2 regions of the Mesorhizobium sp. RCAM 06353 genome follow, and region 2 is predicted to be linked to the other one. Evidence: riboswitches for the same ligand, from Rfam matches in the RefSeq annotation. Region 2 holds a riboswitch; the other holds the start of a gene.
What was found. Region 2 has a riboswitch for thiamine pyrophosphate ahead of thiB (thiamine ABC transporter substrate binding subunit). Riboswitches for the same ligand answer to the same signal wherever they lie in the genome.
Positions count from the first base shown of each region.

Region 1 (15,017 bases), 1.9 Mb from region 2:
GATAGAAGAGATGGCTGCCCGAGGGCGCGAGGGTCTCGCCGGGCTTCAGGGCTCCCGGCTCCCACCAATCGGCGTGCGCAGCAAGAAGCGACCAGGCAAGCCGGCGGTCGCTATCGGCTGGAGCGGTCATCCTTTCGACGCCGGTCATGCCGGCATCCGGATCAGGCGCTTTAGGCAATTCCTCGAACAGGCCTTCCACGACGACGCTCCTCCACCCATTGCCACCGCCGACATCGTCGACCTGCAGGCAGACATGGGGATCGGCTCGCATCCAGTCGACTTTTCTGCCGGGAAGCGAGAAACTGAAAATGGAATTCTCGCCGAACGCGAAATGGACCGGCACCACATAGGGTTTCTGGTCACGTACGCAGGCCAGGCGACCAAGACGTTGCGTCTTCAAAAGGGCGACGCAGTCCTGCCGCGTCATCTCCTTGATGTTCATACAATCCTTCTTCCTGTTCAGGCCGACCGATCGATGCGGCGTATCCCCTTGATAGCCTCTGCTTCCGCAATGCCGATCAGCGCATCTATGCCCTGGATGGTCTCTATATGGCCACGAGCCGCCACCATCCGCCGCAGGACGTGAAGATCATCGCGAATGTCGCAGAGTGTCGTTCCGAGTGTTGCGGGCATTGGGCAGCCTTCCGCAACTCAACTGTCTCGACGCGAGCCGGTTCCCCTTCAACGCAAAAGCCCGCTCCGGCATGCCGGGGCGGGCCTTGGAGGAGGATGAAGGGGTGGGACCCTCTCCTCTTGTTTCCACGGGGGGTGTGGACCGAAATCAACATACGAGATTCCAGCCGGATTTCGGATCACAAGCCGGCTTGCATCCATCACAATCCGGTGCATGTCGGCCGCGCCGCGGTCACGAGATTGCGATTGTCCGAAGGCTTGCGCGCGCCTCTAGATCCGCCCTAGCACGACAAGGACAATAATGATCAGCAGCACAAGGCCAAGGCCGCCGCCGCCATAATAGCCGGTGCCATAGAATGGGCCACCGCCGAGGCCGCTAAAGCCGCCAAGCAGCGCGATGACAAGAATGATGATGAGAATGGTGCCGATGCTCATAGTATTTTCCCGCTCCTGTAGGCGCTGACACGCCAGTTGAACATCGTCGGATGCGATGTTTCGAAGACCAGAACGTTCGAGCAGCCTTACCGTTCCGACTGATCATGACGAGGCGCGCGCACGGAGAATATTCGCCGGAAAAAGGCCCGCCACCTCGCGGCAGCGGGCCTCATGACGTTTACCGCCTCAGCGGCGCGAGATCATCAGGCACAGCTGCCGCAGGTCGCGGTCGTAGCTGCCTGAGCTGGCCAGCACATCGACGCAGCGCTTCTTCATCCGCGCCACCTGGCTGTCCGACATGTCGGCGACAACACCTGGCAGGCTGGGACTGCTTGCATTGGACGGATTGCTTGGGTTTGTTTGACCAGCGCCAATGCCAACACCCGCACCGACGCCACTACCGATACCGACACCCGCGCCGACGCCAACACCACTTTGGCCGCCTACCGAAGCGCCGAGTCCTGCAGTGACGCCGTTGTTGCCGCCGACGCTGGCTCCTGCGCCCGCATTGACGCCTGTGCCGCCACCGATCGATGCACCGGCGCCAGCATTGATGCCACCACCGCCGCCGACAGAAGCACCGACGCCGGCATTGACACCGCCACTACCGCCGACCGAGGCGCCGGCGCCAACGCCGATCCCAGCGGCGTGGGCCGGCATGCATAGAGCGGCCACCACTGCGCTGCCCGCGAGGATTGTGGAAAGTCTTTTTGCGATACCAAACATGGCTCTCTCCTTGGGTTGTCTTGAACGAACCGGACTTCAAAACCGGCTGTATCACCAACCCGAGCCTCTATCGTTGGTTGCTAAAATACGAAGGACAATCATAGGTATAGTTACCCATGTACCAGCCAATTCTAGACAACTGAACCCATTGGGAAGGTATTGCCTCGGCCGAGACGTTCTTCGCCTGGAAGCCTGAGAACCGCCCCCCTGATTGTCGACGTTACGAACACGCTCCACAGCAGAAAGCCCGCCGAAATGGCGGGCTTTCCGACCGGCCGGAGGCCAGGAGAGTGCGGTCAAAGCCTCACGGCTGGTTGTGCACTTCCGATCCCGGCACTCTTAGCCTCAGCGCCTTGCGATCAGCAGGCAGAGCTGCCGCAGGTCGCGATCATAGGTGCCCTCACTGCTGAGCACGTCGACGCAGCGCTTCTTCATGCGCGCCACCTGGCTGCTGGACATCTGGGCCACCACACCCGGCAGGCCGGGATTGCTCGGGTTGCTGGGGTTCGAGGGATTGCTGGGGTTGGACGGATTTGACGGATTGCTGGGATTGGTGCCACCACCGATGCCCACGCCGACACCGACGCCGATGCCGCCGGTGCCGCCGACATTGGCGCCGAGCCCTGCAGTGACGCCGCCAGAACCACCAACATTGGCACCAGCGCCGGCATTGATGCCACTGCTGCCGCCGACGGAAGCGCCGAGCCCGGCACTCACGCCGTTCGAGCCGCCGACATTCGCACCCGCCCCGGCATTCACGCCGTTGGAGCCGCCGATCGAAGCACCAACGCCGGCGTTGATGCCGCCGCTGCCGCCGACCGAAGCGCCGACGCCGGCATTGACGCCGCCGCTGCCGCCCACCGAGGCGCCGACACCGACGCCGAGCCCAGCCGCGCTTGCCGGCATGGAAAGAACGAGGACCATTGCACTACCTGCCAACACACTGGCGACTGTTTTGATGGTAAAAGCCATAACACTCTCCTGTTGTCGTTGCGCTAAGTCAGCCGGCATACAACCGGCTGCAGATTCAGCTACGTGGCAGGTGAGCTTCAGTTTCAAATCAGCGCATACATGTGAAAGCGATGGTATTTATTGGTAAAATAAGGAAACTTTAAAAGTAATAAAACTCTAATACATGTGTAGAAAAAATTCTACATCAAAGAGGCATATTATCGATATATTTTTCTGCACAGAAGGAAAACCGATTCCTGGGAAATCGCTGCTTCCGTCATTGCCGGTAAACATCTGCGCTTGGTGCATAGCGTGAGGATTGGACATCGACCACGATGGCCGAGCCCGTAAGCAATCCGCAGTATCCGGCGCGCGGTATTGGAAAACCAGGCAGTCGACAGGCCTAAAACAGTTCCAGGAAATGTGGGGACCGGTTTTCCGCAGGAACTGCGCCAGAAACAAGAGAGGGAGCGGTCAGCGTTTCTGTGAAACGGCGAACCGCCCCAAGAAAGCGCTGTCAGCCAACCCCAAGCCAGATGGGATCGGCCACTCCAACCTCTTCATCGACAGTCTTGCCTTCAGAATATCCGGTAAAACAGCCTGTAGTGCACACGTTCCATGTAAGCGCGATACTCCGGCGCGGCTGCCAGCAAGGCTTCTTCGCGCAGGATACGATACAGCTGCAGATAGGTGATAACCGCATAGACCGCGAGGTTGTGGAAGGAAAAGGCCGACAGCAGATAGAGCACATGGCCGGCAAGGTAGCCGGCATAGATCGGGTGCCGCACAATCCGGTAGGCGCCGCCCGTCATCACGCCGCGATTGCCAGGCAGGATGGCGAAGGAACGGCCCAGCGATATCTTGCCCCAGATGACAAAAGACAGCGCGAGGAACTGCAGTGGCGCGGCGATGTAGACCGGAACAAGCACCACGCCGGGTTCGAGGCTGATCAACGCGACCCCGAAACTGGCGGTCACGGAGACGATGACCGTAAGCGGATTCCAGTCACGCGTCACCGGGCGGCGCGACAACAGCAGCCAGGTGAAGGTGAGAATCTCGGAAATCGCCACCAGCGCGGCGTTGATCCGGGTCGGATCCTCCACGACCTGATACACGCCGCGATAGACGAACAGCCCCGCGCAGGCCAGGGCACAGAGGCGAAAGAAGCCTTCGCGCAGGTCGACCAGCAGGTCACGCCTACGCGCGGCGGAGAAGTATCCGCCCCCGTTGTTATCCGAAAACGCTTCGCTTTTTGACGTGAGCAAGGCAAGCACCCCGATGATCCCTCGAGGCGACCATTGCACGCAACCATTGCCGGGCAGTTAACCGGCAAGATCGGATCAGCATCAAATGGGGCAACGCCCTCGAAACATGCGGGGAGGATGCGCCCCGGATACCAATCCGGTGGGCCGCGCGCTGCCGAGCGATGCGCATCCAGCCTCACTCCAGATATAGATTTGCGAAATACGCCGCGAAATCAGGGTGTTGCGTCAGAATTTTACCATCGGCGTCGTGCAGAATGCCCGCCGTGAAGAGATAATCGCCGATCGCGTCCATCTTGGCCGGATCCATCGTGCCGATGGCGCCGTTTTCTGCGCGCAGATAGTGGCCGTCGATCAGCGCCTTCAGCGACGCCTCGACCAATCCCGGACTGGTCAGGGCATCCTTGTTGGCGGCGATCAGCAGCGTGGCGGCTTCCCCGGGATGATCGACGGTGAACTGATAGCCGCGCCGCGTTGCCTGGACGAAGGCCGACGCCAGTGCCGAGTTTGCCTGGAGATAGGCTTCGCTCGACGAGATCAGCGTCGTGTGCTCGTCGGGCACGCCATGGTCGGCGTAGACGAAGCTGCGCTGCTTGATGCCTTTGAGTTCGGCCTCGACGCCCTCCCAGGTCGAGACCTCGAGCGTGAAATCGACCGAGCCATTGGCCAGCGCTTCATAGGCCGAGGTGCCGAGCGTCACCGTCTCGAAATTGCCCTTGCCGCCGTCATGGCGGATGATGGTCGAGATCAGCGCGTTTTCCCAAGCGCTGCCGAAACCGCCATAGGTCAGGCCGTCAAGGTCCCTCGGGCTCTTGATCTCGCTGCGTGCCGCATTGAACACCACGCGGCCGGTTTCGGACTGCACCACCGCATAGACGGCCTTCAAGTCGGCACCGGCGGTCTTCTGGGTGAACAGGCTGATCGTGCCGTTGATGCCGAAATCGGCGACACGGTTGGCGACCAGCGTGCCGGCGCCGGTGTCGCTGTAGGGCAGGATCTCGACCTCCAGGCCGGCCTCGCGATAAAACCCCTTGTCGCGGGCGACGAACAGCCCGATGTGGTTGGTGTTGACCGTCCAGTCCAGCGCGACGGTGACTTTTTGCGTTGCCGCGAAGGAGCGGCTCGGTCCGGCGATCAGCGGAAGACTGCTGGCAAGAGTGAGCAGCAAAGCCTGCCGGCGCGTCAAGTCAATCATGGTCATGTCCTTTGGATGGTTGCGGGTTGAGCAAAATGTCGAGGATCTCGGCTTCGAGTGCGCTGGCCTGTTGTGCGGCGGCGCCGGTCGGATCGCGCGGACGCGGCAACGGCACCCTGATTTCACGCACCACACGGGCCGGGCGCGCCGACAGCACATAGATGCGGTCGGACAGGAACACGGCCTCGCGCACATCATGCGTGATCAGCAGCGCCGTCCAGCGGTGGTGCCGCCACATCTGCTCGAGCCAGCGCTGCATGGCCGCGCGGGTCAGTGCGTCGAGCGCGCCGAACGGCTCGTCGAGCAAAAGCATGTCGCGCTCCTGCACCACCGTGCGCAAAAGCGCCGCGCGCTGGCGCATGCCGCCCGAAAGCTGTGCCGGAAAATGCCGCTCGAAGCCGGCAAGCCCGAACTCGGCAAACAGCGGCGCGACGCGCGCCCGCGCCACCTTGCGCCTGACGCCTTGCACTTCGAGCCCGAGCGTCGCGTTGTCGAGGATGCGCCGCCACGGCATCAGTGCGTCGCGCTGCGGCATGAATGCAAAATGCCTGCCATGGTCGTCGAGTGGCGTGCCGTCGAAGAACATCTCGCCGTCGCCATGCTCCGCCCCTGTCAGAAGCTGGAACAGCGTTGACTTGCCGGCGCCCGAAGGCCCAAGGATCGAGACGAATTCGCCGGCACCGACACTGAGCGAAATGTCGGCTAGCACATCGAGCGTGCCAAACGCCTTGCGCACATGCCGCAATTCGAGCCGGCTCATCGCCACGGGCCCTTCCCTGCCGGCTGCGGGTCGGCCCGCTCCCAAGGCATGACGAGGCTCTGCAAGAGCACTGTCAGCCCGAACAGGACGAGGGTGAGTGCGGCACTGACACCGACGGCGGCCAGCACCAGATCGGGGCGGAAATTGTTCTTGGCGTTGAGCATGTAGATGCCCAACCCTTTAGCCGCACCGGCATATTCGGCGAAGATGGCGCCGACCACGGCATAGGTGATGGAAATCCTCAAGCCCGCGAAGAAATAGGGCAGCGCCGAAGGCAGCCGGGCCAGCACGAAGACGCGCCAGCGCCCTGCCCCCATGGCGCGCAGCATCTGGCCGATCTCGGCCTCGGTCGCCTCGTAGCCCTGCACCAGAGCCACCAGCATCGGGAAGAAGGTGACCAGCGCCACCAGCATGATCTTGGGGGTGAGTCCGAAGCCGAACCACAGCACCACCAGCGGCGCGATCGCCACCAGCGGCAAGGTCTGGCTCACGATGAAGACGGGAAACAGCGCGCGCCGGAGCGGCTGGAAGAAGTCGACCAGCATCGACAGCAGGAAGGCGGCACCGAGCGAGCAGGCAAAGCCGATCAGCGTGGCGCGGATGGTGGGAATGGCATTGTCGATCAGCGCGTCACGATTGAGCACCGCCTGCTCCAAGACGCGTGAGGGTGCTGGCAGAATTGTCGGCTTGATGCCGGAATAGGTGGCGTAGAGTTCCCACGCAACAAGGAGCAACCCGACCGAGATGACGGCGGGTATTGCCTTGGCAAGGGAACCCGCGAGCGGGCGCGACGCGACTGATGATGGGACCACGGGCATAACCTTTGACGGCGCGCGGAAGCGCACCTGGTTTCAGACAGCCGACGGGCTGTTGGCCGAAACCGTGACGTCGAGGGTTACGTGGCCGGCGCCCGGGCCGAAGCGGCAGAAGGCTTCGTTCAGCGCCGAAAAGATCGCGCCCGTATCGCCGCGCAATTTGGTGCAGAAGTTCTTGGAGCGATCGTAGACGCCGGACTGTTTCAGGAAATCGATGCAGCCATAGATCTCGTCCATGTGGTCGCCGGTGCCCATCACGTAGAGCGAGAACTGCGCCGCCGCCGGCTGGCCGGTGGCAGCAGCATTGCGCACGGCGCTGATGGCGGCGTCCTTGCGTGGGCCGAGCGGGCCGACAGGTCCGCCAAACGCGTCGGAGCGGCAGATCGGATCGTCCGGCTCGCCGGGGCAGCCGCGCGAAATGGCCGCCGACAGCACGCAATGCTTGCCGCTCAGCGCCGCCGCCACGAACAGATCGCGCAAAGCCGGGAACAGCACCTCCGGCGGACCGACCAGCAAGGTCGAGATGTCGTCGGTCTCGATCCTGAGCCTGTCCCGGTAGGGATCAAGCGCGCCGAGCGCGCCGAGGATGACGCCGACGAAATCGTCGGCCATGGGGTATAGGGAAATCTGTGCGCCTGAAAACATCGCCCGCCTCGCTCCGCTGGTATTACCCAGATCAGCTTCTAGGGTCTGTGGGCTTGCCGCCCCCGTCTCAGCCCCGACTGTACGGAGCACCCCTGTGGATGGGCGCGTTAAAGCACCATTCGAACCCAAGGGGAAGCCGCTTTTTCTGCGCACCACGCCAAAAGCATTGCACCAGATCTGTTCCCAGAGAGGACGCTGGAGGGTCCTGCCCCAGTGAATTTTATGGGGAACCTTCGCCAGGCCGGGAGGTTGTGCCACCAGTCGCAACGCGACGAGTTCACAGAAATGGAGACAGAACCATGTTCATGAAAATCCTCGCAGCTTCGGCGTTCACCGTCGCTCTTGCCACCTCGGCGATGGCGCAGAGCAACGGTGCAAACGGCACGGATGGATCCGGCGGCAGCAGCAAGACGATCACCGTTGACCCGAGCACACCGGCTTCGCCCAATACGGTCGATCCAGCGGCAACCAACAGCACCACCACCGCGCCGGGCGACATGAATTCCAACGCGGACAGGAATTGCCCGACAAACCCGCAGGGTGCGCAGACCGATGCCAATGGCAACGCGACGGCGCCGACCGTGAACGACAAAAACTGCGGCAAGTAATTTCCGATCGCAGTAAAAGCGAAGCCGCGGAGCGCAGGCTCCGCGGCCTTCTTGTTTGCATTGGCCTCACTGTCCCAGGCGGTCGATCCCAGGCACTTCACCTGCCGACCCGCTTTCCGTCTCACCGAACAGCCTTATCTCAGTCCGCGACTTTCTGACTTGAGAGCGCGCGAATGTGGCGTGCACTTTTACGAGCCGTTTGAGCAACCGGCCATAGGTGAGGTGCTGGACCCTGCCATCGGCAAGATCGAATTCCACGACCCCCCACCGCCTGACGGGCACCTTTCCCGTCGGCGGGCCTAGCCGTCTGACCTGGAACGCGAGCCTGGCCTTGCGGCCGGCGACATCGAGATAGATGCCTGGAATGGTGCCCAGCACATGCCACATCAGGGCAACATGCTCGATCGACATCTCAGGCGAAATCATCGTGTGGGCCGGCTCCAGCCGCGCCCAGATGAAATCACCGGCCGGCTGCCGCATCCCCTTCAGGCTGCCTTTGCAGTAGGCGGGCGCGACCTCGCTCACCAGCGCGCGCATCGCAGTCGCCACGCTGTCGGCCAAGGCCTGCAGCGATACCCAGTCTGCCTCCGAAAACGACACCTGCCCGAGAATGTCGCCATCATCGAAACTGGCGGACATCTTGTGCAGCGTCACACCACCATGAACGGCGTGCTGGCCGTCCACGGCCAGGCGATGGAGTGGGTGCGGCCCCCGATAGTTGGGCAGCAACGCTGGATGAAGATTGAGCCCGCCTTTCGGGAAAACACCAAGCAACTCCGCCGGGATAAGCGCCGGAAACGCAAAGCAGATCAACACATCGGCTTTGAGCTCCGACAATTGGCTGCCGAGTGTGTCCCAATCATAGGGCCGGCCAAATTCGATCAGCCGTGCCGGCGCGTTGCCGATATAGCGTTTGAGCAACAATCTGCGTCTCAGCCTTCGGCGAAAATTGCCGGTGCTGAAATGTTTTCGGCGTTGGCGGACCGCCGGCACGACGATCGCATGGATGTCATGACCTGCTTCAAGCCATCCTGCCAGCAGCGGTCCGGTGTAGTGGGTGATGTCGAGCACAAACACGGCCGAAAGCCGGCTCGAGCCGGTCTGCGGGCTCAACAGCGCCAGCCGTTCAAGGCGCACATCAAGCCAATCCCCATCGGGGCGCATTCGAACGGCAAGCCAGCCTCATCGGACGGGCCTGACCGGTTTGCCAAGTAAGTCCGTCGGTCAGGGAGCCTTGACAAGTGAAGACGGCACCGTGGCGGTGACATGGGAAAGTCGTCCGCCTTTCACCAGAATGGGCTTCTCATAGACTTTCTTCATGCGTATCTCCTGCAGCAAATCAGCATGCGCAGTTGGCCAGCAACGCCACCAACTGTCAATCGCCAGGTGGCGGCTGACAGTTGGCATTCACGCGGTCACACGAAGCCTTGCTTCTCGAAATTGATCCGCAAACCCTACGAGACGGCCTTCTCGCGCACCGGCAGCTTCCAGCCCGGCCTGACGAAATGGCAGGTGTAGCCGTTGGGATATTTCTCCAGATAGTCCTGGTGCTCGGGCTCGGCCTCCCAGAAGGCACCAACTGGCGCGACCTCGGTGACGACCTTGGCGGGCCACAAGCCGGAGGCATCGACATCAGCGATGGTGTCTTCAGCAACGTGCTTTTGCTCGTCGCTGGTATAGTAGATCGCCGAACGGTAGCTCATCCCGACATCGTTGCCCTGGCGGTTGCGCGTCGTCGGATCATGGATCTGGAAAAAGCGCTCCAGCAGCGTGCGATAGCTGATCACCGCCGGATCGAAATTGATCTCGATGGCTTCGGCGTGGGTGCCGTGGTTGCGGTAGGTGGCGTTGGGTACATCGCCACCGCTGTAGCCGACACGGGTGGAGATGACGCCGGGATAGCGCCGTATCAGATCCTGCATGCCCCAGAAACAGCCACCGGCCAGCACTGCGCGTTCGGTCGAAGTCGCCATGTCACGTCTCCTCAAAAGGCAATTCCGGCTGTGTAGCGGTTTCCCGTCCGGAATTGCGCAGACAAAATTGGATTTCCCAATAAATGGGCATTGTCATCTGCTTCGTCCAGTCGCGTGGAACGAACGCGGCCATGCGCGAACGATATCACGACCCGGTCAGGGGATCGAACCGCTTCAGCCGCGCGGATGCCGGGTCCGGCTGTCGGCATCAATCGGCAGATACCGCATGCCGGGCGGAATGGCGGCAAAACTGATTGGCACGGGCGGCGCCTTGCGCGACCAGTTGAAAAGAACAGTCTTGACCGGGAGGTTGCCCAGCCATGCCCGCAGTTGCGGCGGCACGCCATGACCAGGCCAAACCATCAGCATGCCGTGGTCGCGCAACCGCTGACTGGTGATCCAGGGCGCGAACCGCATATCGAGCTCGGTGAAGATCGACGGCTTGTCATAGGCATTGAGACCCGCCAGCATGGCCAACTGGGTATTGCCGCCGACAATGTCGAGCCGGCCGGGCGTTGCTGCGTGCCAGACAGCCTCGGCCTCGTCCGAGATCGGTTGCGCCGGCCAGCAGACGGCATCCATGCGCCCACGCACATTGCAGTCCGTCCAGCGGATGGCCGCATAGGCGCCTGACATGGTGACGATGCAGAGGAACGCGCAGACCGCCAGCCTTCGCATCTCGATGGCGCCGAGCCGGTGGCCGAGGAAGGCGAGCGCCGCGACGCCGACAAGATTGTACATCGGCGCGCCCCAGGCTTCGCCGGTACCGGTGAACAGCGAGGCTACCATGATCAGCGTCGCCGGCCCGAGCCCCATCCACACGAGATAGGCCAGAATGCTGCGCTCGACGGGCGCTTCAGGAGCGGGCGAGCGTCGCAACAGCCCTGATACCGCCAGCACCAGAAGAAAGCCGGAGAGCCCGGCAAGCTGGACACCGATGTAATAAAGGCGCGCCCGGTGTTCGGTCACCCATTCGTCGCGGCCGGCGAAATAGGTCAGCGGCAGGAAATCGATGCGGTAGAGCGCGATGGCCAGCGGCGTGGCAATGGCGAGAAAAACGGCAAGGCCAAGCCATGGCCAAGGCGTCGCCAGCCGGCTGCGCGCGCGTGCATCGGACAATAGCCAGAGAGCGCCGAAGGCAAGCAGCAGGCCGGTGGAGAACTTGGCATAGAGCCCGACGCCCGACACCAGTCCGAGCGCCAGCCACCAGCCCGGCCCGCCACCGCGGCCGGCGCGCCAGAGCAACCAACAGATGGCTGCCCAGAACGGCATCTGCGCATAGTCATGATTGAATTGCGGGGTCGGCCAGCCGAAGAAATAGACCGACGGCATCAAAAGCACGGCAGCCAGCGCGCGGCTTTGGCCGAGCATGTCGCGGGCCAGCAGGTAGACCAGGACGAAGGTTCCCGAGATCGTCAGCTGGGCCAGCAGATATTGCGGCCAGCGGAACGATCCGGTCAGAAGATGGCTGGTTTCGAGCAGCCAACCGGGAAGCTGCGGGTGCTTGTAGGTCAACAGCACCCATTCGCGGCCCCACATGAAACCTTCCACGACATCGCCGGGCGGCGCGGGATCGATCAGTGCCGGCACCACCGTCCAGCACAGGATCTGCACCAGGCATAAAAGCGCCAGCAAATGCCAGGGATGGCGAAGCAGACCGGGCCATATCGATGACGAGTCGAGGCCCGTGGCAGTCAGCCCCGCCGGCGCCCAACCATCCATGGAGTCATCGATTCCGACCATGCGGCGCTTAAACCACATCGTCCGGTTTGCCGAACAGCCCCAACCTCAAAGCTTACGAAAAAGTATACTTGCAGGCCATAGCAAGACCAAGATTGAGCAGGAGTTTCAGCGCTCCATTGCCCTCCCCAGGCAAAACAATCCGTACATCTGATCCTGTCTGAAAATCCCGGATATTCGATGCGTCACCAGCATGCCGTCATCCACCACCGCGCGCTCGACTTCTGGCTGGCGCGTGCGGCTGTCCTCGTCATCATCTGTCTGCAGCTCCTGGTCATCAACGATCTTTCGTTCGGCCCGCGCTGGCTGGCGCCGGCGCTGGAGGCCACCTTGCTCGTGCCTCTGTCCGTCGCCACCGCCTGGACACAGGCTGCCACCCAGAAGGCGATCGAGGACGAGCACTGGTATCTGATCGGCCGGTTTCGCATCATGATCCGCAGGACGGCGCTGGTGATGACCGGCGTCGTCAGCGTCATGAACTGCGGAGCGCTGGTGTTTCTGGTGCGCGCCTTGCTGGCGGGCCATGCCGGCTCCAGCGGCGAGACGCTGCTGATCGACGCGCTCAACATCTGGGTCACCAATGTCATCGTGTTTGCCTTGTGGTTCTGGAGCACCGACCGCGGCGGGCCGCCGACCTGCGGCCTTGTCAACCGCGCCCATTCCGATTTCCTGTTCCCGCAAATGACCTTGAACGACCGCGAGATCCGCGACTGGCTGCCGGGCTTCGTCGACTATTTCTTCCTCGCCTTTACCAATGCGACGGCGTTTTCGCCGACCGACACTCTGCCGCTCTCCCAGCGCGCCAAGCTTTTGATGATGGCCGAAGCAATGATCTCGCTGCTGACGATCGCGCTGGTCGCGGCCCGTGCGGTCAACATCCTCGCTTAGGTCTTGCCAAGTCGGGTGATTGACGCAAAGTTCGGTCCGGCCGGATGGCTGGGCTTTTGGCGGGGGCCAGGTGGAAACGGATGTTGCGATTGTCGGCGGCGGCATTGCCGGACTGTACGCCGCCTGGCGGCTCGCGATGGTGGGTGGCAGGCGCATTCGCCTGTTCGAAGCGTCCGGCCGGCTTGGAGGGCGTATCCATACGCTTCACCCCGCGCCGGGCCTGACGGTCGAACTCGGCGCGCAGTCAGTGCGCGACGACCATCATCTCCTCATCCGGCTGCTGCGGCAGCAGCATATCGACACTGTTCCCGAACAAGGTGACGATGCAGGGCTGGCGCATCTGCGTGGCCGGACCCGGTCGTTGGCCGAGGTCCGCAAGGCGCGCTGGCGCCGTCCCTTCGCCTACGATGTCGCCGTCCGCCTGCAGCGCGGCGGCTCCGGCAAGTTGCTGCGGACGGCACGCAAAAGGTCGGCGGGCGTGGCAGCGCTTGCCGCGGAGCTCGGGCCGCGGCTCTCGCAGCTTTTGAGTGCCGAGGAGATCGCCTATTTGTCGGACCGTTCGGGCTACGGTTTCTGGACGGCGCGTGCCAATGCCGACGCTGTGCTCGACTGGGCCGAGCACAGCCTGTTCAAGGGCGCGCACCAGCTGTTCGACGTCCCCTCCGGCATGTCCAGCCTGGTCGATGCACTGGCGGCGGCAGCGCGCGGCCTGGGCGTGGAAATCATCACCGGTTGCGCCCTCGCCAGCCTGGCGTGCGACCCCGACGGTTCGGTCACACTGGGCTTTGCAGCAGGCCGGCCACCGGTTCGCGCGGCAAGCGTGATCCTGGCACTTCCCAAGGCGGGCATCGGCGGAATCGATGGCTTCAACCGGCTCGGCACGGTCCGCGCATTGCTTGCCGCCGTCGACGCCTGGCCGGTGGTGACCTCGGCCATCCTCTATCCCGACTGTTGGTGGACACGGATCGGATTGCGCACGGCGATCGCCGTGACCGATCTGCCGCTCGGCATGACCAGGCATTTCGGCGCCGAGGACTGGCGCGAACCCCATGGCATGGGCGCGCTTGCCATGTTCGCCAATGGCGAACGCAGCGCCTTCTGGCGCGACATGTCGCTTCCTGATGGTGAATGGCTGGCACCGGGTCATCCCGCCACGACCGAAATCCACCGCATGGTCGAGGCTGTCTATGGGCCGAAACTGGGGCATGCGCCTCCGCTTCCGCTCAAGGCCATGATCCGCGACTGGACCGCCACGCCATTCGGCGGCGGCTTCCATCTCTGGGCGGCCGGCAGCAAGCCCGGCGAAGCCGGCGCACTGGCGCTGCAGCCGGTCGCCGATGCGCCGGTCCATATTTGCGGTGAGGCATGGTCGCCCAGGCAGGCATGGATCGAAGGCGCGTTGGAGACCACGGAATGCATATTGTGCCGCCATTTCCAGGTGCCGGGTTTTCTCGAGGGAACCGCGCCCTGAGCAAGCCATAGCGACAAACGCAAAATAGCCCGCCCGGCGAACCGGAGCGGGCTATTGATTTGTCTGCGGTCGCGTCAGTGGCGCTTGCTTTGCATCACCGCGGAAACGCGAATGGCGGGCGACACCCTCAATCGGCGCCGAGGTCGCGTTCGAAGACCACCTGGTCGCGCAGCGGAATGCCGTTCACAGCCAGGCCTTCGGGGTAACCGGTCGATGGCCCGAACGCATCCTGCACGATGCGATACATCCGAAAGCCCTGTCGCTGGTAAAACCGCAAATTGCCGATATCGGCCGTCGCGGTCGCAACGATCAGGCGTCGGCCGTTGCGCTCGCGGCAGCGGCTGATTGCCGCCGCGACAAGGGCACGCCCCAATCCCTCGCTCTGCCTTGCCGGACGGACCGCCAGGCTCTTGATTTCGAAGACGCCGCCCTCGCCTGTCTCGATGATCTGCACATGGCCGACGATCCTGTTGCCGTCGCGCGCGACCAGCACCTCGCCCTTGTCGATATAGGAGGAGATCTGCGTCGGAGAATCGTCGGCAAGGGCAAATAGCGGCCGTAAAGCCTCGCGGTCCCCGTCATATCGTTCAATCTGCATCGAAAAGCCCGGGCTGGATCGACGCCGCCACGAGTGCGGCAGCCTTGCACCGGATATAGCAGTGGCCGGTCAGGGGCCACAAACGCAAAAAGCCCGCCCCGGCATGAGCCGAGGCGGGCTTTGGATTCTCGGACGCTGGACAAGGCCCGGAGCTATTCCTCAGGAATTGGCCTGAACTTCCGCATGATCACCTCGAACAGAACATCCGATATCCACATGGCGCAGACGCCGATGAGAAATGCCGCCGCCAGCGTCGTCGTGTCGTCATTGGCCAGCGGCAAGCCCGTGGCGCGGGAATATTGGACCACGGGCAGCGT
Region 1 covers NZ_CM185031.1:3,689,360-3,704,376, reverse strand. Annotated here, with positions in the region: gene AC56QX_RS17915 (pyridoxamine 5'-phosphate oxidase family protein) at 1-442, opposite strand, end outside; gene AC56QX_RS17910 (hypothetical protein) at 460-633, opposite strand; gene AC56QX_RS17905 (DUF3309 family protein) at 904-1,068, opposite strand; gene AC56QX_RS17900 (hypothetical protein) at 1,255-1,794, opposite strand; gene AC56QX_RS17895 (hypothetical protein) at 2,140-2,766, opposite strand; gene AC56QX_RS17890 (methyltransferase family protein) at 3,324-4,019, opposite strand; gene AC56QX_RS17885 (ABC transporter substrate-binding protein) at 4,186-5,202, opposite strand; gene AC56QX_RS17880 (ABC transporter ATP-binding protein) at 5,195-5,962, opposite strand; gene AC56QX_RS17875 (ABC transporter permease) at 5,959-6,780, opposite strand; gene AC56QX_RS17870 (YkoF family thiamine/hydroxymethylpyrimidine-binding protein) at 6,814-7,422, opposite strand; TPP riboswitch at 7,413-7,526, opposite strand; gene AC56QX_RS17865 (hypothetical protein) at 7,700-8,026, opposite strand; gene AC56QX_RS17860 (formyltransferase family protein) at 8,097-9,167, opposite strand; gene msrA (peptide-methionine (S)-S-oxide reductase MsrA) at 9,485-10,003, opposite strand; gene AC56QX_RS17850 (glycosyltransferase family 39 protein) at 10,178-11,725, opposite strand; gene AC56QX_RS17845 (hypothetical protein) at 11,924-12,631, shown strand; gene AC56QX_RS17840 (flavin monoamine oxidase family protein) at 12,702-14,102, shown strand; gene AC56QX_RS17835 (GNAT family N-acetyltransferase) at 14,230-14,700, opposite strand; gene AC56QX_RS17830 (hypothetical protein) at 14,853-15,017, opposite strand, start outside.
Region 1: linked by a shared signal. The riboswitch ahead of AC56QX_RS17870 (YkoF family thiamine/hydroxymethylpyrimidine-binding protein) and the one ahead of thiB (thiamine ABC transporter substrate binding subunit) in region 2 are both predicted to bind thiamine pyrophosphate.

Region 2 (15,017 bases):
CGATCTATATGGACCTTGCCCGCCATGGCCATGTCGACGAAAACTACATGGCCGAGCAGGTGCGCCGCGCCGACACCACCGAGGGCGACATCGACACACTGTCGCACCGCATTGCCCAGATCCGCACCTGGACATTCGTGTCGAACCGGCCCGGCTGGCTGGCCGATCAGGCACACTGGCAGGAAAAGACGCGCGAAATCGAAGACAGATTGTCGGATGCGTTGCATGAGCGGTTGACGAAACGCTTCGTAGACCGCAGGACTTCCGTCCTCATGCGGCGCCTTAGAGAAAATACCATGCCTGAAGCCGAAATTAGTCCTACCGGAACCGTTCTTGTCGAAGGCCACCATGTCGGCGAGTTGCAAGGGTTCCGCTTCACCGCCGACCAGACCGCCGGCGGCGAAGACGCCAAGGCCGTGCGCACGGCCGCGCAAAAAGCGCTGGCCGCCGAATTCGAGGCGCGCGCCGAACGTTTTGGCGCCTGCGCCAATGGCGACCTCGCACTTGGCTCGGACGGCACACTGCGCTGGATCGGTGCACCGATCGGGACGCTGGTTTCCGGCGAAGACGCGCTGAAGCCGCGCCTGGTTCTGCTGGCCGACGAACAGTTGACCGGCCCGGCGCGCGACAAGGTCGCCGCGCGCGCCGAACGTTTCGTCAATTTCCAGATTGAAAGTCTATTGAAGCCGCTGGTCGACCTGAAGAACGCCGACCAGATTTCCGGCATCGGTCGTGGCATCGCCTTCCAGCTGGTCGAGAATTTCGGCCTCATCAACCGCCGCGATATCGCCGAGGAGATGAAGTCGCTCGATCAGGAGGGTCGTGCAGCGCTACGCCGGCTTGGCGTACGCTTCGGCGCTTATCATGTCTTCGTGCCGGCGCTGATCAAGCCGGCGCCCGCCGGACTGGTGACCTTGCTGTGGGCGCTGACGAATGACGGCAAGGACAAGCCTGGTTTCGGCGACGTGGTCCACGCGCTGGCGTCCGGCCGCACGTCCGTGGTCATCGATCCGACCTTCGACAAGGCCTTCTACAAGCTTGCCGGCTACCGCAACCTCGGCCGCCGGGCCGTGCGCATCGACATATTGGAACGGCTGGCGGATCTCATCCGTCCGGCGACCAACTGGAAACCCGGCCTCGGCCAGCGTCCGGACGGCGCCTATGATGGCCAGTCCTTCATGGTGACGCCGCCGATGATGTCGATCCTCGGCGCCACAGCCGACGACATGGAAGAGATCCTGAAAGGCCTGGGCTACCGCGCCGAGCCGAAGCCGCCGGCAGAAGTCAAGGCGCGGCTCGAGGCGCAGGACACTGCCGCACGCGAAGCCGTGGCTGCGAAACGCGCCGCGGAAGAGGCTGCGCGCGCCGAGCAGGCCAGAGCTGCGGAGGCTGCCGCAACAGATGCGGCCGCGGAGACAGCAGTCGAGGGTTCGGAACCAGTTGCCGCCGAGGCCTCCCTCGAAGCGCCGGCCGAGGTCATCGCCGAAACGGCAGCACAGCCCGTCGCTGTCGCTGAAGAGCCAACCGAAGCTCCTGCCGAAGTCACGGAAGAGCCCGCAACAGAGGCTGTCGCCGAAGCGGCTGCTGAACCTGCTGCCGAGCCAGAAGCGGAAGCCGAAACTGTCGAGGCCGAAGCAGCGGAGCCAGTTTTCGAAGCCGCGCCGGCGACGGAAGCGGTTTCGGGCGAACCCGCCGTGGTGGCTGAGGCGGCCGCCGGCGCGCCTGCCGAAGCCGAAGCGCCCAAGCCGATCCTGTTGTGGCGCCAGGGCCGTTTCGAACAGCGCCCGCGCCATCACGAAGGCCGAAACAACCGCCAGCGCAACGGACAAGCGCGCGGCCGAAACAATGCGCCGGCCGATGCCGCCGGTGCACCTGCTGCGGCCACGCCGGGCGAACGCCCGGCCCATGAAGGGCGGCGCGACGGCGCCGGCAAGCCGCGCTTCGACCGCTCGAAATTCAAGCCCAAGCCGCAGGCCGAAGGCGAACAGCGCCGCGATGGTCGCCCGCAAGGCGAGCGTCCCGAGCGCCGTGACGGCCGTCCCGACTGGAAGGGCGGCAGGCCCGAAGGCAAGGGCGGTCGCCCCGACCAGGGCGGCGCAAAGCAGGCCTTCCAGCCGAAGCCGCGCGAGGAACGTCCGGTGCGCTTCGATCCGGACTCGCCCTTCGCCAAGCTCGCCGCCTTGCGCGACCAGTTGAAGAAGTAGGCTCGGCTCGGGTTCGATGGTTGCTGAAGGCCGCCAGCGTATCGACAAATGGCTGTTCTTCTCGCGCGCGGTGAAATCGCGCTCGCTGGCGGCGAAGCTGGTCGTCGCCGGACGGGTGCGCATCAATCGCGACAAAGCAGCGCAGGCCTCCGATCTGGTCAAGCCGGGCGACGTCCTGACCATCACGCTCGACCGGCGCATCTTCGTCTGGAAGGTGCTCGCCGCCGGTGTCCGGCGCGGCCCGGCGGAAGAAGCCCGCACCCTCTATGAGGACATGTCGCCGCCGCCCGCACCCAAGGGCGAGGCGCTTCCCGATGCTATTCCGGCGCTGCGCGAGGCCGGCAGCGGCCGCCCGACCAAAAGAGAGCGCCGCCAGACCGACCGCTTGCATGGCGAAGATTGAGGCTTGCCGACCGGAACAGGGGCCGCGATCTCCAGGCCAACGGCGGACGCCCGACGGAACCGAACCCGGCAAACAAGACGCTCAACGCGACATCGCACGCCCCTGGCGCGCTTGCTGCCTGGAATTCCATTCCGGAAACGCCGAAGCCGTCGGGCATGGCAACCCTTGCAAGCGACGGGCAAAGGCGTTACCTCACGGAAAAAGCCCAAGAAAACTGGCCCATTAAGCTGGGACGTCCCGGAGCCGATCGATGACCTATGTCGTGACCGACAATTGCATCAAATGCAAATATATGGACTGCATTGAGGTCTGTCCGGTCGACTGTTTCTATGAAGGCGAGAACATGCTCGTCATCCATCCCGACGAGTGCATCGACTGCGGCGTCTGCGAGCCCGAATGCCCCGCCGACGCGATCAAGCCCGACACCGAGCCCGGCCTCGACAAATGGCTACAGATCAACACCGAATATGCCGACAAATGGCCCAACATCACCGCCAAGAAGGAGCCGCCGGCGAGACGCTAAGACCTTCGACGGCGAGGCCGGCAAGTTCGAGAAATACTTCTCCGCCGAGCCCGGCGAAGGCGATTGACAACAAGGCGGCAAAAGCCGGTATTACGCTAGGTAAGAGCCTTGCCGCATCAACCGCCTTGACAGGCGGCGCGGACCTGTGGCCTTCGCGAATGCAGCAAAACCTTGATTCTTCCGACTTTTTGTGTTACATCAGCGAAACATGCCGGTGACACAACGTCGATTTATGGCGCAGACGCCCCAAATCACTGAAAGGTGAAAATCCCACTCCGGACCAGAGCGATCTGGGCCAGGCGGTCGCAGTTCGTGCGGTTTGCCGGTCCCGGCCTTTCCGGTGGGGTTCATCTGTTGTGCGGCTAACGATCGGTTTCCCCGGTCGCACGAGTTCGGGCCGGCAGGACGCCGGTACCACAACAAGGAGTTCAGGGCGTAATGGCAACGATCACCCCCCAGAAGAAGTCCACTGGTGCGCGTCATGGTTTCAAGACCGGCGAGTACATCGTCTACCCGGCGCACGGCGTTGGCCAGATCGTGTCGATCGACGAGCAGGAAGTGGCTGGCCACAAGCTTGAACTGTTCGTCATTGACTTCCAGAAGGACAAGATGCGCCTGAAGGTTCCGGTCGCCAAGGCGACCTCCATCGGCATGCGCAAGCTGTCGGAAGAGGATTATGTCGAGCGCGCGCTGAAGGTCGTGCAGGGCCGTGCCCGCGTCAAGCGCACCATGTGGTCGCGCCGCGCCCAGGAATATGATGCCAAGATCAATTCGGGCGACCTGATCTCGATCTCGGAAGTCGTGCGTGACCTCTATCGCGCCGACAACCAGCCGGAGCAGTCCTATTCCGAGCGCCAGCTCTATGAGGCGGCACTCGACCGCATGGCCCGCGAAATCGCGGCCGTCAACCGCATGTCGGAAACCGAAGCCGTGCGCCTGATCGAGGTCAACCTCAACAAGGGCCCTAAGCGCGGCGCCAAGGCCGACAATGAGGAAGCCGAGCAGGAAGAAGCTGCCTGATCTCTTTCGCCTCTGGATTTGAAAAACCCGGCCTCGCGCCGGGTTTTTTGTTTTTCGGACAGGCGAAGCAAGGGCCGCGCCTACGCCTGGCTGCCGCCCTCCTTCTCCGCCTCCTGCTTCAGCGTCGCGATGAAGCGTTTCGTCCGTTGCTGCTCCGGATTGCCGAACAGCACGGCGGACGGCCCCTTCTCGACGATGACGCCGGCATCGAGGAACACCGCTTCCTGCGCGATCTTGGAGGCGAGGCGCAGATCATGCGTCGCCATCACCATGGTCGTGCCCTCGCTGGCGAGCTTGCCAAGCACGTCGACCACTTCTTGTGCCAGTTCCGGGTCTAGCGCCGAAGTCGGCTCGTCGCAGAGCAGCACTTTTGGCGACGGCGCCAGCGCCCGGGCGATCGCGACGCGCTGCTGCTGGCCGCCTGACAGCGTCGCCGGCCAGGCATCGGCCTTGTGCGCCATGCCGACCTTTTCCAGCAGGGCGAGCGCCCGCTCGCGCGCCTTCTCAGGCGACCATTTCAGCACCGTCACCAGCCCTTCCATGACATTCTCGATCGCCGTGCGATGCGGGAACAGCTGGAAGTTCTGGAACACCATGCCGGTCTGCAGGCGCAGGCGCTGGATGTCGCGGGCCGAGACCTTGCCGCCTGGGCGGAACTCGAGCGTCTCGTCGCCAATGCGCACGGTTCCTGAGGTGGGTATCTCCAGCAGGTTGATGCAGCGCAGAAGCGTACTCTTGCCGCCGCCCGAGGGGCCGACGAGGGCCGTGACACTGCCTTCGGCGATGGTAACGGTGACACCCTTCAGCACGAGATTGTCGCCGAAGCGCTTTTCGATGTTGCTGAGGCCGATCACGAGCGTGCCTCCAGGAAGCCGCCATAGCGATTGAGCCGGGTTTCCAGCCGCGTCTGCAGGGCCGACAGCACCGAGCTCAGCGCCAGATAGAGGATCGCCGCCTCGACATAGAGGATCAGCGGCTCATAGGTGGTGGCGACGATGCGCTGCGCCGCCTGGAACATCTCCGGCACGGTGACGGCGGCGGCCAGCGACGTGTCCTTGACCAGCGAGATGAAGGTGTTGGAGAGCGGCGGCACCGCGACGCGGCCGGCTTGCGGCAGGATGGTGCGCCGCATCGCCTGGCTCCAGGTCATGCCGATCGAATAGGCGGCTTCCCACTGGCCTTTCGGCACCGAGCCGATCGCCGCGCGGATGATTTCCGACGTGTAGGCACCGATGTTCAGCGTGAAGCCGATCAATGCCGCCGTGAAGGCGTCGAGCAGGATGCCGACCGACGGCAGGCCATAGAAGATCAGGAACAGCTGCACCAAAAGCGGCGTGCCGCGGAAGATCCAGACATAGAAGCGCACCAGCGCGACCAGCGGCTTCGGTCCGAACAGCCGGCCGAGTGCTGCCCCCAGGCCAACCGTCAAGCCGAGGACAAAGGACAGCAGCGTCAACGGGACGGTGAAGATCAGAGCGGCCCAGAGCAGCGAAGGCAGCGACTCCAGCATCAGTTGCAGCCAGTGCGGCACGAAAGGCCTCCAGAATGAATGGTCGGATGCGGGCGCCATATCACGACAAACGCGGCGAGCCGTCAAAGACGCTCGCCGCTGGATACGCGGTAGGGCCGGCAACCGGCCCACCTCAAGAAAAATTACTTCGAAACGTCCTGGCCGAAATAGGTGTCGGCGATCTTCTTGTAGGTGCCGTCGGCCTTGATGTCGGCCAGCGCCTTGTTGATGGCGGCAACCAGTTCCGGATCGCCCTTGCGCACGATGACGCCGGAATAGTCGGCGTTTTCCTCTTGCGCCGCGATCTTCACATTGGCGTCGGGCTTGTGCTTCTTGAAGTCGAGGAACGATAGGCTGTCATTGATCGTAGCGTCGGCGCGGCCGGTCAAAAGCAGCTGGATCGACTGGTCGAAGCCATCGGTGCCGACCAGTTCGGCGCCGTTCGTCTCAGCCAGCTTACCAAAGTTCGAGGTCAACGACTGCGCCGACTTCTTGCCCTTGAGATCGGCGAAGGTCTTGATGTCGGTGTTGTCGCCGCGCACGATCAGCACAGCCTTTGAGGCGATGTAGGGATCGGAGAAATCATACTTGGCCTTGCGGGCATCGGTGATGCCGACTTCGTTGATGACGGCGTCATAACGGCTGACATCGAGACCGGCGATCAGCCCGTCCCACTTGCCTTCGAGGAACTCGACCTTGACGCCGAGCTTGTCGCCGATTGCCTTGGCGATCTCGACATCGAAGCCGACCAGCGTGCCGGAAGCGTCATGAAAGGTGAAGGGCGCGTAGGTGCCCTCGGTGCCCACCTTGAGGGTGCCTGCCTGCTTGATCTGATCGAGATTCGCGCCGGCGTGGCCCGATGTGACCGCCAGGGCCTGCAGCGTTCCGGCGACGATAAGCGATTTGAGCCATTTCATTTTTTTGTGATCCCGTCCTTAGCCTATGTCAGGCCTGTTGTGAGGGCTGGAAAATGACAGATGCGGGCCGAAAGAATAAGGAACCAGATTTCAAAAACAAAGAGTTTCTGAAACCAAATTCTCTGAAAGGGATTTCTCGCAGCGTCTGAAGCCCCGGGGAACGATTTCAAAATCGCCCGGCCAGCACCGCTCGCCGCCGCGCGCCAGCGGAACCTTTCTCGCGCATGGCAGTTTTGGCTGTTCTAGGGCGCGACGCCGCGATTTCAACCGGTGCCCTGCCAAGTTCGTAACGTCAGTCATATCGCCTGAGCCAGGGAGCGCCTCATGATGGAAGACACGGCAGGACGGATCATGGTCCGCGCGGCGATGAAGGCGCCCTACCTCGAACGGGACGAGGAACATCGGCTGGCCTTGCTCTGGAAGGAAGACAACGACCAGAACGCGCTGCACTGCATCACCGTCGCCCATATGCGGCTGGTCATTTCCATGGCCTCCAAATTCCGCCACTACGGCCTGCCGCTCGGCGACCTGATCCAGGAAGGCCATGTCGGCCTGCTCGAGGCCGCCGCCCGCTTCGAGCCCGAGCGCGAAGTGCGGTTTTCGACCTATGCAACCTGGTGGATCCGCGCCTCGATGCAGGATTACATCCTGCGCAACTGGTCGATCGTGCGCGGTGGCACCAGTTCGGCGCAGAAAGCCCTGTTCTTCAATCTGCGACGGTTGCGTGCCCGGCTGGCGAACGGCGCGGAGCCGCTTTCCAACACAACCCTCTACCGCGAGGTGTCGGTCGCGCTTGGCGTCTCCGAGGCTGACGTGGCGATGATGGATTCACGGCTGTCGGCGCCTGACTCCTCACTCAACATGCCGCTTGGCGACGATGCCGGCGCCACCGAGCGGATGGACTTCCTGGTCTCGGACGATCCCCTTCCCGACGAGATTGTCGGCGACAAGATCGATGTCGCACGTCGCTCGCTGTGGCTGAAAGAGGCCCTTCACGCGCTCAACGCGCGGGAACTCAGGATCATCGAGGAACGCCGGCTGAACGATGAGGGCGCAACGCTTGAAGCGCTCGGCGAGACGCTCGGCATTTCCAAGGAACGCGTCCGCCAGATCGAGGCCCGCGCCATGGAAAAGCTGAAGGTCGCGCTGGTGAAACAGAACCCGGAATTCCTGGCGACAGCCGCCTGATTCGGCCGCGACGGACGCTATTTATCCGTAACGATCTTGACCTTGTCGCCGGCCGAAACCGCAGCACCCGGTGACAGCGCATTGAGCACCCGGAACAGGTCGAGCTTGCGGTCGACGCCGACCATCTGCGCGGCGAGCGTGCCCATGGTCTGGCCCGGCTGCACGGTAAGCACGCGGATATGCAGCGGCTTCAAGGCCGCCTTTTCGGCGGGGCTCAGAATACGGAATGATCCGCTTACCGAGCGCGCCACCGTCTCCAGCGACGTGCTGGCCGAAGGGGCCGCGGTCAGCAGCCGGTAGACCTGGCCGCCGGCACGGATCACCGCGATGTCGAACTGCCAGCCTTCGGCACCGGCATGCGCGGTCGCGGCCTCGTTGCCGTTGATCGTTTCCTGCTTGACGGTGCTGTCGTCGAGACCAGCCACCCAACCGCTTCTGATATAGTCGGTCAAGGCGCGGTTCTTGTCGATCGAAACGCCGTCGAAGCGGATCGCAATGTCGCCCGGCCCGGTCGCCGTCACTGCTGCCGCCGAATTGTCGATGATGAAACCGTCCGGCACCGTGAACGACACGCCGAGGCCCGGATGCAGGAAGGTCTCGCCGCGCACATAGCCTTCTTCCGGCGTGTCGCCGTAGAGCAGGCCGTCAATGCCGGCGAGGAAAGAATCGCGGTCGCGCGTGCCGACGCCGGGCGCGCCGAACTGGCGGGCATGGCGCTGCGCCAGATCGATGCGCTGCGGCGTGTTGGGATGCGTCGCCAGGAAGTCGAGGCTGGCGTCGGTGGCGCCGCTGATCGAACGGAAATCGGTGTAGGCCGACATCGACTGCAGGAAGCGTCCGGCAGCGTATGGGTCGTAGCCGGCTTCGCCGATCGACTTGATGCCGATGGCGTCTGCCTCCAGCTCCTGGTTGCGCGAGAACTGCGCCAGCCTGAGCTTGCCTCGGATCAGCGCCGCCTTGGCGGTCGGGCTGTCGCCCAACACGTCGGAGACCACCTTGGTCGCCAGGCCTTCCTCGGCCTCCAGCTGCTGACGCTGCAAACCGTGGTTGGCGGTGACGTGGCCCATCTCATGCGCGATGACGGCGGCGAGCTCGGACGAATCATTGGCCAGCGCCAGCAGGCCGCGCGTGATGTAGAGATAGCCGCCCGGCAGCGCGAAGGCGTTGACGTTGGGCGAATTGAGAATGGTGATGCGATAGGTCTGGGTCGGGTTGGCCGACACCACCGTCAAATTGCCGACGACTTTGGCGACCATGCGCTCGAGCTTGGGATCGGAATATTCGCCGCCATAGGTGGCCAGGATGCGCGGATGCTGCGCCTTTGCCAGCTCCGCAAGCTTGTTGTTGGCGCCGACATTGTCGACCGTGATCGGCTTGTCGGAAGGCTGGAAGCCGGATTCCTGCACGTCCGGAGGCGTGAACATCTGGCAGCTTGCCAAGGCCACGGCAAAGCCGGCCAGCGCCAGAAAGCGCGCCAGCGGATTCATTCTTAGCCTGTCAACGCCGATCGCCAGAACGGCTTCCTTTCGGGTCCCGGCGCATGACGACGACGATCGGGGGCGATCTTCGAAGAGTGTCACGCGCTACTTCAAACTGCTACAGCATCCGTCGCACGTCCCTCAGGGCGGACGGCGGATGCTGTAGGCAAATCACGGCGTGTGCCGGACCGGTATCGAGCGGACCTAGCCACACTACTCCAGTCATGGCAAGCAAGCGCCATATCGCCTCGAACCGGTTTGGGCGTAAATTATGTCCGCTTCCGGGCAATATCTCGTGATCCAGCCGTCTGGAAGTTTGTGCCAACATAGCGCCGGAACGCCTCGGGACCAGCCCCGGCAAAAAAATCGTCCGCCGTGCCGGTGGCAGCGACGGCGCCATTGTCCAGGAACACCACATTCTGGCCGATGCGGCGGGCATCCTCCGGTTGATGCGTGACGAACAACACCGTCATGCCGCGCTCGGCATGGAGACCGGCAACCAGGTCGAGCATGTCGTCGCGCAAGGCGGGACCTAGCGAAGCAAAGGGCTCGTCGAGCAGAAGCACCGGGCGATCGCGCACCAGCACGCGCGCCAGGGCAACGCGCTGGCGCTCGCCGCCGGACAGTTCGCGCGGCAGGCGTTTCTCCTTGCCGGCAAGGCCGGTGCGCGCCAGCGCCTCGGCGATGGCGATACGATCGGTCTCGGCCAGCCGCAGCGATGGCGAGCGGCCGAGGCCGACATTCTGCTCGACGGAAAGATGGGCGAAAAGGTTGTTTTCCTGGAACACCATCGACACGGGCCGCGCGGCCGGCGGCGCGGCGCCGACATCGGCCCCGCCGATCAGCACGCGGCCGGATTGTGGTGTCTCGAAGCCGGCGACCAGGTTGAGCAGCGTCGACTTCCCCGAACCGCTCGGCCCCATGATGGCGGTGACTTCCGCTGCGGCGAAGTCGACATCGAAGGCGAACGATGCCTCGCCATAGCTGAACGAGACCTTGTCCAGCCGCACCGGAACGCCCTTCCTGCCCATCGCCCCGTCAGACATTGCGGACCTTTTCCCTTCCCAGCCGGTCCGCTGCCAGCACCAAGGCGAAGCAGACCAGGCCAAGTAGCAGCGCCAGGCCGGCGGCGTCCTCGGTGCGGTAACTGCCCATGCGCGAAAGCAGAAGGTAGGGCAAGGTCTGCACGGAATCACTGCCGAACAGCGCGATGACGCCGAGATCGCCGAGCGACAGCGCCATGGCGAAGGCGAAAGCGGTGGCGAGCGGACGGCGCAGAGATGGCCAGTCGACCAGCCGCAGCCTGGCCCAGCCGGAGATACCCAGCTGCGCGCATAGCCGTTCATGACGCTCGCTCGCCGCGTCATAGGCGGGGCGGACGGCGCGCAGCGCGAACGGCATGGCCATGACCGCATTGACGGTCACGACCATGACCGGGGCGACGGCAAAGACGTCGCCGACGTGGCGTAGCAACAGGAACCAGCCGGCGCCGATGACGATCGGCGGCACGACCAGGACAAAGCCTGCGCCGGTATCGGTGACATGTTCAAGCAGTGTCTTTGGGCCAGCGCGGCGGCCCAGCGCCAGCGCCCGGCGGGCCATGGTCAGCGCCAGTGACAGCATCACCGAAAGCAGCGCCGACAGGAAGGCGAGCACGGCGCTGGTCAGCGTCGCCTGCCGCACGGCCGCTTCGCCGCCGAGCCGGCCGAGATCGGCACCCAAGCCTGCCACTAAGGTCGCCGCCATCGGTCCGACAACGAACAGCAACGCCAGCACGATGAGCGCGGCGTTCAGCGATGCTTCGGTCCCGTTGACGGAGAGATAGCGGCGCGGCGCCACCGGCAGGTTGGTGTCGCCGACGACATTGGCGCCGAGCCGCGTCAGCGCCAGCACGGCGACAAAGGTCAGCGCGATCTGCAGCAATGTCAGCGTCACCGCACGCGCGGGATCGAAGTCGAAGCGCAGCGCCTGATAGATGCCGACCTCGAGCGTCGTTGCGGCCGGCCCACCGCCAAGCGTCAAAACGATGGTGAAGGAGGTGATGCAGAGCATGAAGACCAGCCCGGCGACCCCGGGCAAGGCGGCGCGCAGCGTCGGCCATTCGATCAGCCGGAACGCCGGCCGCGCCCCCATGCCAAGCTGGCTCGCCAGTCGCCATTGGTCGGCGGGAATGGTCTGCAGCGCCTCGAGGAACAGCCGGACGCTGAGCGGCAGGTTGAAGAAGACATGGGCGACGAGAATGCCGGACAGGCCGTAAATGCCTGGCCAGCCCTGACCGCCGACCGTGCTCAAAATGCCGGCGAAATAGCCGGCGCGGCCGTAGAGCGCCAGGATACCAAGCGCCGCGACGATCGCCGGCAGCGCCAAGGGCACGGCGAAAAGCTGCAGGATGAAAGCGCGGCCGAAAAAGCGCGGATGCCGCGACAGGGCACGCGCCACGAACAGGGCTGGGCCGACAGAAAGCAGCGTCGAAAGGATTGCCTGCCAGAGAGTGAAGCGCACGACGCGCAGGAGATAGGGATCGAAAGCTGCCCAGGCGCCCGAGAGGTCATGAGCGCCTTCGATAAGCAGTCCGGCGAACGCGCCGCCGATCAACAGCGCGATGGCGGCAAGCGCGATGATGCCGGCGCCGACACGATGATCCGTGGGATGCGCCGGCGCCATCGCGTTGCCTACTTGCTCATCACCGCCAGCCACTCATCGACCCAGGCCTTGCGGTTGGCCGCAACCTCCTCAGGGCTGAACAGCAGCGTCTTGGTCGGCTTGACCAGTTTGGCGAAGGCCGGGTTGAGCGGCTTGTCTGTCTTGCCTGCCGGGAACATCCAGTTGGTCTCAGGGATGGCATCCTGGAATTTCGGTCCGGTCATGAAGGCCATGAACTTTTCCGCCAGTGGGTTCTTTGCTCCGGTCGTGGTGATCCCCGCGACTTCGATCTGCAGATACTCGCCTTCTTCGAAGGACGCCGCCTGGTAGCGCTCGGTATTCTCCGCGACCATGTGGTAGGCCGGCGACGTGGTGTAGGACAGCACCATCGGCGCCTCGCCCTTGGTGAACAGGCCATAGGCCTCGCTCCAACCCGGCGTCACGGTGAGCACCTTTGTCTTGAGCTTGGCCCAGGCTTCCGGCGCCTTGTCGCCATAGACCGACTTCACCCACAAAAGCAGGCCGAGGCCCGGTGTCGAGGTGCGCGGATCCTGGATGACGATCTTGTCGTCGGCACTGCCTTCGACCAGATCCTTCAGGCTCTTGGGCGGCGTCTTCAGCTTCTGCGTGTCATAGACGACGGCGAAATAGCCGTAGTCGAAGGGAACAAAAGTGTCGTCGCTCCAGCCGCCCGGCACGTTGATATCGCTCACCGCGCCATGCGCGGCAAACAACCCGCTAGCCTTGGCGTCGGCGGTCAGATTGGTGTCGAGGCCGAGCACGATATCGGCCTTGGTCGACGCGCCTTCGAGCTTGACGCGGTTGAGCAGGGCGACGCCATCGGCGACCGAGACGAACTCGACGTCGCAGCCGCATTCGGCCTCGAATTCCTTCTTCACCACCGGTCCTGGACCCCAGTCGGCGGTGAAGCTCTCATAAGTGTAGACGGTGAGCTTGTCCTTGGCCAAGGCCGGCCCGGACAGCGCCACGACCATGGAAGAAACAAGAGAGTATAAAAGCGTGCGCATCGGCGCCTCCTTCGTTCGAATTGAAAGGAATTGAGGCGTCGGACTGTCCGAAACGTCTAATCCCTCCGCCGGTACAAACCGGATCAGGTTCAGCGGGTTGGCGAGATTGCCTCTCAGCCGGTCCGCGAAGATCGCAGCCGGCACCCCGTTAGAGCGTTTCGACACATAGGCCCGGCCGAGGAACCGCGCAAGTGGCAGTTTGCCGGCCTTCCGTTTCCGCTGCCGGGCTGGTACAGGCCACCAGATATGAGCACATTCACCATCCTGCTTGGCGGCGATCTCATCCGCACGCCCCGGCTCGACCGCCAGGTCGAAGGCTCGCGCGTCATCGCCGCCGACGCCGGCATCGGCCATGCCCGGTTGCTCGGCCTTGTGCCTGAACTGTGGGTGGGCGATTTCGATTCCGTGCCGGCCAATCTGCCGGACGATCTCGCTGCCGTTCCCCGCCAGACCTTTCCGGCGGAAAAGGACAAGACCGACGGCGAACTGGCGATCGCTGCGGCCCTCGAGCGCGGCGCGACTCGCCTGGTGCTGGCGGGTGCTTTTGGCGGCAAGCGCGCCGACCACGCCTTCCTGCATCTGGCGCTCGCCCTGCGGCTGGCCGAGGCTGGAACGGACGTGCTGCTGACCAGTGGCGCCCAGGAAGGCGTGCCATTGCTGTTGGGAAAGGCCGGCTTCGACTATGCCGACGGCATGCTGTTTTCGATCCTCGGCTTTTCCGAGCTTGCCGGCCTGACCGTCACCGGCGCCAAATGGCCGCTCAACCAGGTCGAGGTGGCCTTCGGCTCGTCACTGACCATTTCCAACGAGGTCAAGCTCGAAAAGACCGGGGGCCGCCTCGAAATCGCACTCGGCCACGGCCGCGCGCTGCTGCTCGCTCATCCCTATCCCTTGCCCGAAAGCTGACATGGCCCCGCCCCTTCTCAACCTCGACGGGATAAAACTGACCTTCGGCGGCACGCCGCTGCTCGACGGCGCAGCCCTGACGGCTTCGGCCGGCGACAAGATCGCGCTGGTCGGCCGCAATGGATCGGGCAAGTCGACGCTGCTCAAGATCGCCGCCGGCCTGATCGAACCGCAGGACGGCGAGGTCTTCCGCCAGCCCTCGGCGACCGTCCGCTATCTGCCGCAGATGCCCGACATGGAAGGTTTTGCCACCGTACGCGCCTATGTCGAGGCCGGGCTTGGTCCCGCCGATGATCCCTACCGCGCCAGCTATCTGATGGAGCATCTCGGCCTCACAGGCGAGGAGCGGCCGACCGATCTGTCTGGCGGCGAGGCGAGGCGCGCAGCACTTGCCCGCGTCATGGCGCCCGAGCCCGACATCCTGCTGCTTGATGAGCCGACTAACCATCTCGATCTGTCCGTCATCGAATGGCTGGAAGAGGAACTCATCCGCACCTCCTCGGCGCTCATCGTCATCTCGCACGACCGCCGTTTCCTCGAGCGCGTGTCGCGCGCCACCGTATGGCTCGACCGTGGCCAGACCCGCAGACTGGACAAGGGTTTTGGCCATTTCGAGGAATGGCGCGACCTGGTGCTGGAAGAAGAAGAGCGCGAGCAGCACAAGCTCGGCCGCCAGATCGTGCGCGAGGAACACTGGTTGCGCTACGGCGTGACCGCGCGACGCAAGCGCAACATGCGCCGGCTCGGCGAGCTACAGACCATGCGCAAGAATTTTCGCGGTCATCGCGGCGCCGAAGGCAACGCCACCATGGTGGCGAGCGACGCCGCCGAATCCGGCAAGCTGGTGATCGAAGCGAAGAACATCGAGAAGAGCTTTGGCGATCTCACCGTGGTCAAGGGCTTCTCGACCCGCATCCAGCGCGGCGACCGCGTCGGCCTCGTCGGGCCGAACGGCGCCGGTAAGACCACGCTTTTGAAGATGCTGACCGGCGAGATGAAGCCGGATGCTGGCTCGGTGCGGCTCGGCACCAATCTGGAGATCGCCACGCTCGACCAGAAGCGCGAGGCGGTCGACCCGCAGGAGACACTGGCACAATACCTGACCGACGGGCGCGGCGAAAACCTCGTCATCAATGGCGAACAGCGCCATGTCGTCTCCTATATGAAGGACTTCCTGTTCAAGCCGGAACAGGCGCG
Region 2 covers NZ_CM185031.1:1,827,384-1,842,400, reverse strand. Annotated here, with positions in the region: gene AC56QX_RS08600 (helicase-related protein) at 1-2,204, shown strand, start outside; gene AC56QX_RS08595 (RNA-binding S4 domain-containing protein) at 2,221-2,607, shown strand; partial or broken gene fdxA (ferredoxin FdxA) at 2,858-3,197, shown strand; gene AC56QX_RS08585 (CarD family transcriptional regulator) at 3,569-4,150, shown strand; gene AC56QX_RS08580 (amino acid ABC transporter ATP-binding protein) at 4,231-5,004, opposite strand; gene AC56QX_RS08575 (amino acid ABC transporter permease) at 5,001-5,681, opposite strand; gene AC56QX_RS08570 (amino acid ABC transporter substrate-binding protein) at 5,804-6,577, opposite strand; gene AC56QX_RS08565 (RNA polymerase factor sigma-32) at 6,902-7,765, shown strand; gene AC56QX_RS08560 (M48 family metalloprotease) at 7,783-9,252, opposite strand; gene thiQ (thiamine ABC transporter ATP-binding protein) at 9,513-10,289, opposite strand; gene thiP (thiamine/thiamine pyrophosphate ABC transporter permease) at 10,282-11,907, opposite strand; gene thiB (thiamine ABC transporter substrate binding subunit) at 11,916-12,914, opposite strand; TPP riboswitch at 12,958-13,072, opposite strand; gene AC56QX_RS08540 (thiamine diphosphokinase) at 13,161-13,820, shown strand; gene AC56QX_RS08535 (ABC-F family ATP-binding cassette domain-containing protein) at 13,822-15,017, shown strand, end outside.